DNA from 3 places in the Delftia sp. DLF01 genome. Region 1 is predicted to be linked to each of the others. Evidence: predicted binding sites of a transcription regulator. Region 1 holds the regulator's gene; each other region holds the start of a gene.
The links. The regulator LexA, encoded in region 1, represses DNA repair genes until DNA is damaged. The targets are predictions, from matches to a motif close to ACTGTATNNNNATACAGT.
Positions count from the first base shown of each region.

Region 2: the regulator LexA is predicted to act here: its motif matches at 1,918-1,935, upstream of IB269_RS24170 (DUF4007 family protein).
Region 3: the regulator LexA is predicted to act here: its motif matches at 2,021-2,038, upstream of IB269_RS03455 (putative DNA modification/repair radical SAM protein).

Region 1 is NZ_JACVAZ010000003.1:228,505-231,761, forward strand. Features, by position in the region: gene adk (adenylate kinase) at 1-362, shown strand, start outside; gene IB269_RS16225 (asparaginase) at 455-1,444, opposite strand; gene lexA (transcriptional repressor LexA) at 1,543-2,217, shown strand; gene IB269_RS16235 (hypothetical protein) at 2,380-2,802, shown strand; gene IB269_RS16245 (sigma-70 family RNA polymerase sigma factor) at 3,057-3,257, shown strand, end outside.
Region 2 is NZ_JACVAZ010000005.1:93,164-96,420, forward strand. Features, by position in the region: gene IB269_RS24165 (ATP-binding protein) at 1-940, opposite strand, end outside; gene IB269_RS24170 (DUF4007 family protein) at 933-1,853, opposite strand; gene IB269_RS24175 (MarR family winged helix-turn-helix transcriptional regulator) at 2,341-2,808, shown strand; gene IB269_RS24180 (SDR family oxidoreductase) at 2,825-3,257, opposite strand, start outside.
Region 3 is NZ_JACVAZ010000001.1:778,088-781,344, reverse strand. Features, by position in the region: gene IB269_RS03465 (DUF5691 domain-containing protein) at 1-121, opposite strand, end outside; gene IB269_RS03460 (SWIM zinc finger family protein) at 118-1,563, opposite strand; gene IB269_RS03455 (putative DNA modification/repair radical SAM protein) at 2,040-3,257, shown strand, end outside.

The DNA of each region.
Region 1 (3,257 bases):
CCGGCGTGAAGCTGGACTACGTGCTGGAGATCGACGTGCCCTTCGATGCCATCATCGAGCGCATGAGCGGCCGCCGCTCCCACCCCGCCTCGGGCCGCACCTACCACGTCAAGTTCAATCCACCCAAGGTCGAAGGCCAGGACGACGTGACCGGCGAGCCGCTGGTGCAGCGCGAAGACGACAAGGAAGAAACCGTCAAGAAGCGCCTGGACGTCTACAGCAGCCAGACCCGCCCCCTGGTGGACTACTACCGCGCATGGGCCGAAAAGGAAGCCGCAGCGGCGCCCAAGTACCGCGCCATCAGCGGCCTGGGCTCGGTCGAGGACATCACCCAACGCGCACTGGCTGCACTGGCTGAGTGATGCAGGCCATGTGCCGCAACGAAAAAAGCACCCGCCGGGTGCTTTTTTGTTGACCGCCAGCAACTGAAGAAATGCCGGCGTCGCCGCCCGGCTCAATCGCGCGGCTGTGCTGCCAGCGCCAGCATCATCGCAATCCGGGCCTTTGCCACAGGCAGCTGCGCCAGATCAGCCTCTGCCGGGTTGGTCCCAAGGCCCGAGGCCACGGGCAGGCCTTCAGCGCAGCGCGTGCCCCGCCAGATCCAGACACCCCTGTCGCGGGCACGCTGCAAGGCCGCTTCCATACCTTCGTGAACCGTCGCATTGCCCGTGCCAGCCACGACGATGCCACGCACGCCTGCCGCCACCAGCGCATCCACGCCGCTGGCACGCGCCAAGGCGCCGCTGAACACCACCTCGACCCAGGGCAGCTCATCCAGCGCCAGCAGATCAGATGACATGGTCACAGGCACCATGGCCCGCGTGGACGGTGCGGAGGGGGAGGACGGCGCATCGGGCACCAGCCAGCGCACACACCCTTCCTCCACCAACGCCTGCGGCCCGCCTTCCACGGAGCGCATTGCCTGCAGCCGGTAGGGATGGACCTTCTGCACTTGGGCTGCCGCATGCACCTCGCCGCCCGCCACCACCCATACGCCGCTGCGCCCGCCGCTGGCAGCCACGGTCACGGCATCGCGCAGATTCTGCGGCCCGTCGGCCAACAGGGCCGTGGCCGGGCGCATGGCGCAGGTCAGCACAATGGGCTTGGTGGCCGGCAGCAGGCTGTGCAGCAGCCAGGCCGTCTCTTCCAGCGTGTCCGTTCCATGCGTGATCACCACGGCGCGTGTGTCCGCATCCTCCAGTGCCTGCGTGCAGGCGCGCAGCAACGCGCGCCACACGGGCCAGTCCATATCCTTGCTGTCCACCTGCGCGATCTGCTGCGTCTGCACGGGTCCCAGCGCCTGCTGCTCCAGGTCCGGCACGGCCTCCAGCAGCGACTGCACCGTGATCTGCCCGGCCTTGTACCCCACGCCCTGCGACTGCGAATCCGCCCGGCCGGCGATGGTCCCGCCCGTGCCCAGAATCACCAACTTTGACTGCCCCACTTGCACCTCTTGGAAAACTGGTTAAAAATACAGATACTGTATAAATCATCAGATGGCCTCCCAGCCTGCCATCTGCCCTCAAGGACCGGACGCACGCCATGCTCGACCATCCCAAGCTCACCGCCCGCCAGCAACAGATCCTGGACCTGATCCAGGCCGCCATCTCCCGCACGGGCGCGCCTCCCACCCGCGCGGAAATCGCCAACACGCTGGGCTTCAAGTCCGCCAACGCTGCCGAGGAACACCTGCAGGCTCTGGCCCGCAAAGGTGTGATCGAACTGGTCAGCGGCACCTCGCGCGGCATTCGCCTGCGTACCGACACCGTGCGCAACATCAATGCCGCGCGCGGCACCAGCTTCGGACTGCCGCTGTCGGCCCTGGCACCGCTGATGTTGCCCCTGGTGGGCCGCGTTGCGGCGGGCTCGCCCATTCTCGCCCAGGAACATATCGACCAAACCTATTCCGTCGAGCCCAGCCTGTTCCAGACGCGCCCCGACTATCTGCTGCGCGTGCGCGGCATGTCCATGCGCGACGCGGGCATCATGGACGGCGACCTGCTGGCCGTGCAGTCCGCACACGAAGCCCGCAACGGCCAGATCGTCGTGGCGCGCCTGGGTGATGAAGTCACCGTCAAGCGCCTGCGCCGCACCACGCAGGGCGTGGAGCTTCTGCCGGAAAACCCCGATTACCCGGTGATTCGCGTCGCCCCCGAGGAGGCCTTTGCCATTGAAGGCCTGGCCGTGGGGCTGATCCGCAACAGCATGTCCATGTAAGCCGGACTGGCGGCCCTTCTCAGGCCGCCTCACCCCATTTCACGCACCGCCCAGGTGGTAGGCGCGAAGCCTTGGAGCTTCGCCCTGGGCGGAGCTTTGCCCGCAAACCGCAATCCTGCCTGTGTCCATGCCTCTTTGAAACACGCCAACAGGAGTCGTCACATGGGATTCGCTCTGCCAACACTGTCTTCTTTTTCCTTCCTGCGCCTGGCACATGGCATCCGCCTGACTGCGACCGCCATGGAGTCGGCCATGCCACTTGCACAAGCCCCTGCGTGCCAGCCATTACCTGCTGCAGCACCCGAGTCCGCCAACGTGATCTCTTTCAGCAAGGCACGCCGGCGCAGCCAGCAGCGCCGCAGCAAGGCCGCACGCGCTGCAGACCATGGAGATGCCCAGCTGATCCTGCCCTTGCTGCCAACGCAGCCCGCCCTGCAATCCGCACCTGAGCAGCCTTCAGGCCTGCGCATCATCCAGCGGTCGCCGCAGGAGCAGCCGGAATGCCTGTTCATCTCCGGGCGCATGGCCGATGTCTGCGCTGCGCTGGAGCGCATGGAGGCGCATGGCGGACCGGCAGCCAACTGAGGCCCGATGCAAGGTGTGCGACACACCTTGCACGACACAAACCTGGGCGGCGCGGACCGCGTGCCGCACGAGGAATCGGCCTGCGCAAAGCTGGTGCAGGCTGGCGGCCACCACTGCCCTGTAGCGCACATGCAACAAGTGGACGCCCTCTTTGCGGGAGGGGCGCCGGCCTGAAAGATAATTGATAAGCATTCTTATTATCTTTTGCAGCAGCGATTGCCACTGCGCCCGCCTCCTCCGCCCCAGCCTTCTCCGTGCACAGCCTCTACCAGAATCACCATCCCTGGCTGGAAAGCCTGCTGCGCAAACGCCTGGGAAACCGTGACGATGCCGCCGACCTAGCCCAGGACACCTTTGTGCGCCTGCTGCGCTCGCCCCTGCCGCAGCAGGACATCCGCGAACCCAGGCGCTACCTGGCCACCATCGCCCGGGGCCTGGTCGCCGACCTGTTTCGC
Region 2 (3,257 bases), on a different contig from region 1:
GGCCAAGCAGAGCAGCCATGGCCGGATGCAATGGCCAGCATGCCTCCAAAGCCTTGGCGAAGTCTTTTCCCACGGCGGGACGGCGCGAACGAATCGCTTCAGCGATGTCCTTGGATGCCTCGGGCATCCAAGGTGGCGGGCCGTCCTTGATGTGGATCGCGCGGCCAATGAGTTCGACCACTTCGTCGCTCGCGGCTACAAAAGGCAGGTCGGCATACCGGCCTTGAACCTTGGCCCAATCGTCGCGGGTGTCGATACCTAAACGGGCGGAATACTGTACGAAAGACTGATGCAGCACGCCCACGACCACTAGGCGCCCCTCGGAGCGCGCGGCGGCTTCGGCCAGCTCTTGGAAAAAGTAGACATCGTCTCCGGAGCCCAGGGCAGAGGCTTCCAGAAACTTGCCCATCTCGTCGATGATGACCAGCGCGCCATCCTGCGGCCGGCTCTTGGCTTCTTCAAGAAGCTCCGCGATCAACGATTGGGCGGTGGGCTTGCTACGACTGTCGACGTTGCGACCCTGCGCGCGACGCAGCGATGCATGGAGCTCGGAGATCACGCTTCCTCGCCGGCCCACGGCCGGTACGAGCAACCACCCTTTGCTCACTGGGAAGGCTTTGTCGAAGGCAGGCTTGGAATCCAGCCACAGCGCCTCACGGGCCTTGACCCGCAGGTTCTTGTCAGAATGCAGCGCGCTTGCCAAGGCGACGGCCAATGAGCTCTTACCGCCTCCGAAGGGGCCAGTCCAGGTAAAGCAGCGCTGGTTGGTGCTGGCAAGCTGTCTGCACATGCCATCAACGACGGAGTTAGCCGTCGCATGGCAGATGTAACCGGAGAGCGCATCAGCGCGGCCGATGTCCGCGTCGACGCGAATAGAGCGTTGGTACTGGCGCGAAATTTGGACGATGTCGGACAGCGCCAGTTGCTTTTTATCAGTCATAAGCGCGCCTGATCAGGTTCTTGATTTCTTCCTTGGACATTTGCTTGCGGTGGACTTGCCTAAGGCCGGCAGAGTCGGTCCATTCGAGCTTGCGCCCAGTGAAGTCGGAGAGGGTGATAAGTCGTTGTGCGATCGACTCTTCGTCGAGCTTGAAGACCCGGCCCGGCGAGCCCTCGGCGTAGGCAATGGTCTCGAAAGCCAGCGAGCTTTGGCCTTCGGCCTCGCGATCCCAGAAGTCGACGAGGGCATAGGCAAAGATGCCATCATGTAATGAGGTCTTCGGGCCGCGGCGAAAGGTGTATTGGCCTTTATGGGGTTCCTGCAGGAGACCCAACTCACCTAACAGAGGTTCGGCAAAATCTTCGGGTGAACTTCCCGCTGCACGAGGTGCATAGCTGCGAAGGCACGTCTCCAAGTCACGCGAGATTGTCGAAGCAGAGAGCCTGTGCTTCGGGTTGAGCATACGGGCGTAACTCGCTAGCGGCTCTTCAAGCTCTTGGCGAGTGAACGATGGGGTAGTCACATGGTTGAAAAGCCAGTACCAAGTGGTAGAGCGAAGGCAATAGCCCGCTAGCTGCCAGTGGGCAAGCCATGCTGTCGAAGGACTCTCTGCATAGGGGTCAAGACCGCCATCTTGAAAAATTTCACGGGCGAGGCTACCGACACGGAATTCGTCACTCTTCTCATACATGAGGCCGCATGCCAAGGCCCAATGTCGGATTGATGCCACCATGTTTTTACCGACGCCGAATTCAGAGATTGCATTCTCATCAGTGAAGACGGATTTTCGGATCAATCCACCATTGATCGCTTGATCAAAAGCCTTCTTGAGCCACATTTGACGCAGAGGGAATGTCTCGTGCCCAGAAAAGTGGGCGATGGTCTTTCCGCTGACTTTCGATGTGGTTTTCATAGCAGTCATTCTAGCTTGCCCTCGGAACGAACTGGTGAAGCCCACCAGTTCGATACATCAGAATACTGTAAATAAAAACAGTATTGTACATATCTGGGGCACGCAAGTACACAGCGAGGACCGTACAGGAGCAGCGCGGGCAATACCCGTCACTTTGGGTGACCATCTAGTCCATTGCTCCCAAGATGGACTGTGTGCCCCAGACCCTGAACGAGTGCTCAAGCACGCCGAAGTTGATTCAGCCCAGGCATACGCGAAGGCGTCACCACTGCTGCAGCGTAACGCGTCACGCCCGATGTGCCGCGATGCTGACCGAAGAAGGCTACGCAGGCATGGTGTTCCCGGTGTGGTACACGCTTCTCGCCCCCGGGGGTACCCGCCGCCATCAAGAAGCCATGACGCAGAAGATGCAAAATCCCCTGCCAGATGAACCCTCTATTTTTCACATCGTCTGCCACCCCGCACCTCGGCTCACAAAGGTACCGGCATGGATGAGGACCCGCAGGACGAGCACGACGCAGCGCTGCCCTTTGTCGAGGACTACCTGCCGGCGCTGCTGGCACAGGCCAGCAAGCTGATTTCGGCGGAGTTCCATGCCGTGGTCGAGGCCGAGGGCTTTTCGGTCACGGAGTGGCGCATCCTGGCCTCGCTGACCGGTTCGCAGGGCATCAGCACCGGGCGGCTGGCGCAGATCTCGGTCACCAAGCAGCCCACGGTCACGCGGCTGCTGGACCGCATGGAGGCCAAGGGCTATGTGGAGCGCTTCGCGCACGAGAGCGACCGGCGCCTGACCATGGTGCGCATCGCGCCGGCCGGCCAGGCCACCCTGGCCGACCTGATCCGCAAGGCCAAGGAGCACGAGCTGCGCGTGCTGCAGCCCTTTGGCCTCAAGCGCGCTGAGGCCCTGAAGGTCACGCTGCGGCGCATCATCGAGCTGCACCTGCCGCCTGGCTGAACCGCTGTATCGACAGCTACAGCGCGAGGCTGCCGACGCTGGTGCCGCCGCAGACATACAGCACCTGGCCGGTCACGAAGCCGCTGGCCTCGTCGGCAAAGAAGGCCACCGCACGCGCCACATCGGCGGCCTCGCCAAGCCGGCGCACGGGTACGGAGGCGGCCAATTGGCGCTCCTTGTCGCTGCCCTGCTCCACCACGTCATAGAACATGTCGGTGCGGATCGGCCCCGGCGCGACCACGTTGACCGTAATGCCCTCAGGCGCCAGCTCCAGTGCCCAGGTGCGCGCCATGCCCAGCATGCCGGCCTTGGTGGCCGAGTAGCTGGTGCGCGTGGCCAGACCCAGCGCCGCCCGCGAGGACAGCAGCACCACGCGGCCGAACTGCCGCTGGCGCATGGCAGGCAGCGCGGCCTGCAGCATCTGAACCGCACAGCCCAGATGCAGGTCG
Region 3 (3,257 bases), on a different contig from region 1:
CCTGCTGCGACCCGCTTGCGGACGGGTCCACGCCCGAAGCCAGCGCAGGCGGCACGGCCAGCCGGTCCGAGCCGACCATGGCCGATTGCTGCAGCGCAGCCCAAAGTTGTGCGTTGCTCATACCGGATCACCCTGGTTCTGCCAGATACATTGCTGGGCGGTTTCGCCCTCGCGGGCCTGCCAGGCGCTCAGCAGCCGCCAGCGGCCCACGGCCGGGCCGGGTTCCCATTCGCCAAACAGCTGCATGGGCGCACCGCCGCTGAGCGCCAGCAGGCGCCAGGCCTCGGCATCGTCAATCGCCACGGGAACGGGCTGCACTGGCGCTGCCGTGCCAGGGGCGACCGGCGATGCATCCGGCGCTTGGGGCCAGGCCGCGAACCACTGGCCCTGGGCGGGCACCAGCCGCAGCCGGTCCTGGCACAGCGGCTGCGTGGCCTGCAGCGGGTTGGCGGCAATGCGCTGGCCCAGCAGTTGCAGGACGTCGCCCCCGGCCGAGGTGGCCAGCGGGCTGGCGCCATCGGCAGGCAGCGCAGGCCCGTTGCCATTGGCCGCAATGGCGCGCAGCGGCGCATGGCCCGGATAGAAATTCAGCGCGCAGCCGTAGCGATGGCCCGGCACCCAGGCCGATTCAAAGCCGCGCCCGCCCTGCGCATAGTCCAGCACCAGGGCCATGCGCCCCGTGCGCTGGCCCTGCAGCCAGACGCGCCGCTCCATGAGCCGGCCTTCCCGCTCGATCATGCGCAGGCCGGCCACCAGCCATTCGTCCTCGACCAGCTGGCCCCTGGCCTGCACCTCGGCCTTGTCCATGGGCCAGCCCAGCGCGGCCATCACGTCGGCCTTGACCTCGGGGCTGAGCGATTCGCGGCGGCGAACGGCGTCGATGATCAACTGCCAGTAGCCCAGCTGCACCAGCATGTCGCGCGGCCAGTCTCGGTGGCTGTCCACCAGATCCCGGCAGTCCTTGATGCGCGCCGCCATGCCGGTGGCCTGCGCATCGACCATGCGCGCGGCCATGTTGTTCCAGCGCTGGCGCATCTGCGTGTCGCTGGCCTGGTTGGCCAGGCCCGCACGCACCATGTCCTGCATCCACAGCGACAGTTCCTGCAGGCCGGCTTCGACCTTGTCCCAGCGCTTGTCTTCGCGCTTGGCCTGCTGTTTGGCCGCGACCTCGGGATCGGGTGGCGGCTCGGCCGCTGCGGCGGCAGCCTTGGCCTCTTTCTTCTCGGCCTTTTCCTGGCGGCTGTCCAGCCAGGTCTGCACCCAGGCGGGCGGATCAACGCCTTCGGGGACTTGCCCGCCGGCACGCATCAGCATCAGCGCCAGCCCGTGCTTGCAGGGGAATTTGCGGCTGGGGCAAGAGCATTTGAAGGAAGGCCCCGACAGGTCCACCTGGGTCTGGTAGGGCTTGCTGCCGCTGCCCTGGCATTCACCCCAGACCGCCACATCATTGGCGCCCATGGCGGGCCATTTGGCGGGCGATTGCAGGCCCTTGGCGGCCTTGCTGGATGAGGCGTCCGGCGACAGCGCCAGCACTTCGCCCTCTGTTCCTAATACACGCGACACCGAAGCTCCCTCTCCAAGTGTTTGTCATCGCCGGGCGCATTGAATGAAACGGCACTGCCCGGCAAACCCGAAAGCCTATCAGCAATAGTTATCGGCAATTTGAAACAATTCACAACAACACCAACCTCTCTCCCATGAATGTGGAACCCCATGGCGTGCAGCCAGCTGCGCTATATCAGCGCGTGCATTGATGGCACCAAGCCATGCCAGTCTTCAGGCATTGCGAAAGACGCAGAAAACACGCATTCACCATTTCCTGCGATGCACATCGCCACCCATTGAAAGCAAGCACTCATTCCGCACTGAAAACGGTTTCATTCCATTGCACTGGCAACCATTGCAATCCGCTGCCCATTGCGGTAGCGCGACAGTGCGTTCCACCCGCAGCCAGGCAAGGCCGGACCAGACCCTGGCTGGGGGATGGGCTCTCAGGAAACCGGACGTGCCAGGCAAATATACTGTATATTTATACAGCTATGGAGCTGCAACGCAAACTTTTCATCCTCGCCGACGCCGCCAAGTACGACGCCAGCTGCGCCTCCAGCGGATCGCAGGGGCGCGACTCGCTGGACGGCAAGGGCATGGGCTCGGTCACCGGCATGGGCATCTGCCACAGCTATGCGCCCGACGGGCGCTGCATCTCGCTGCTCAAGATCCTGCTGACCAATGTCTGCATCTTCGACTGCCGCTACTGCATCAACCGCAAGAGCTCCAACGTGCAGCGCGCCCGCTTCACGGTGGCCGAGGTGGTGCAGCTGACGCTGGACTTCTACCGGCGCAACTGCATCGAGGGGCTGTTCCTGTCCAGCGGCATCATCCGTTCCAGCGACTACACCATGGAGCAACTGGTGGAAGTGGCGCGCCGCCTGCGCGAGGAGCATGACTTTCGCGGCTACATCCATCTGAAGACCATCCCGGATGCCGCCCCCGAATTGCTGGCCCAGGCAGGCCGCCATGCCGACCGCCTGAGCATCAATGTGGAACTGCCCACGGCCAGCGGCCTGGCGCAGTTCGCGCCTGAAAAGGATGGGCAGCGCATACGCCAGGCCATGCAGGGCGTGGACCGGCATGTGCAGGCCTGGCGCGCGGCCACGCGCGAGCAGCGCCAGGCGCAGTCCCTGCCCGGCGCGCCCGCGCAGCGCGCCGCCGTGCCGCGCTTTGCGCCGGGCGGGCAGAGCACGCAGATGATCGTGGGCGCCGACCGCGCAACCGATGCCGACATCCTCCAATCCAGCCACACGCTGTATGCGGGCTACGGCCTGCGCCGCGTGTATTACTCGGCCTTCAGCCCCATTCCCGATGCCTCGCGCGATCTGCCGCCGCAGGCGCCGCCCCTCATGCGCGAGCACCGGCTCTACCAGGCCGACTGGCTGATGCGCTTTTACGGCTACGGGGCGGGCGAGATCGCGGCAGCCAGCCGCCACGGCATGCTGGACCTGGAGATCGACCCCAAGCTGGCCTGGGCACTGGCCAACCGACAGCAGTTCCCCGTGGACCTCAACCGTGCGCCGCGCAGCCTGCTGCTGCGCGTGCCGGGCCTGGGCACGCAGACGGTGGACCGCCTGCTGGCGGCGCGCCGCGTGCGCAGGCTGCGGCTGGACGATCTGCTGCGGCTGCGCGCCCCCGTGCAAAAGGCCCTGCCCTTCGTGCTGATCGACGGCCACCGGCCCCTGCTGGGCGAGACCGACTCGGCC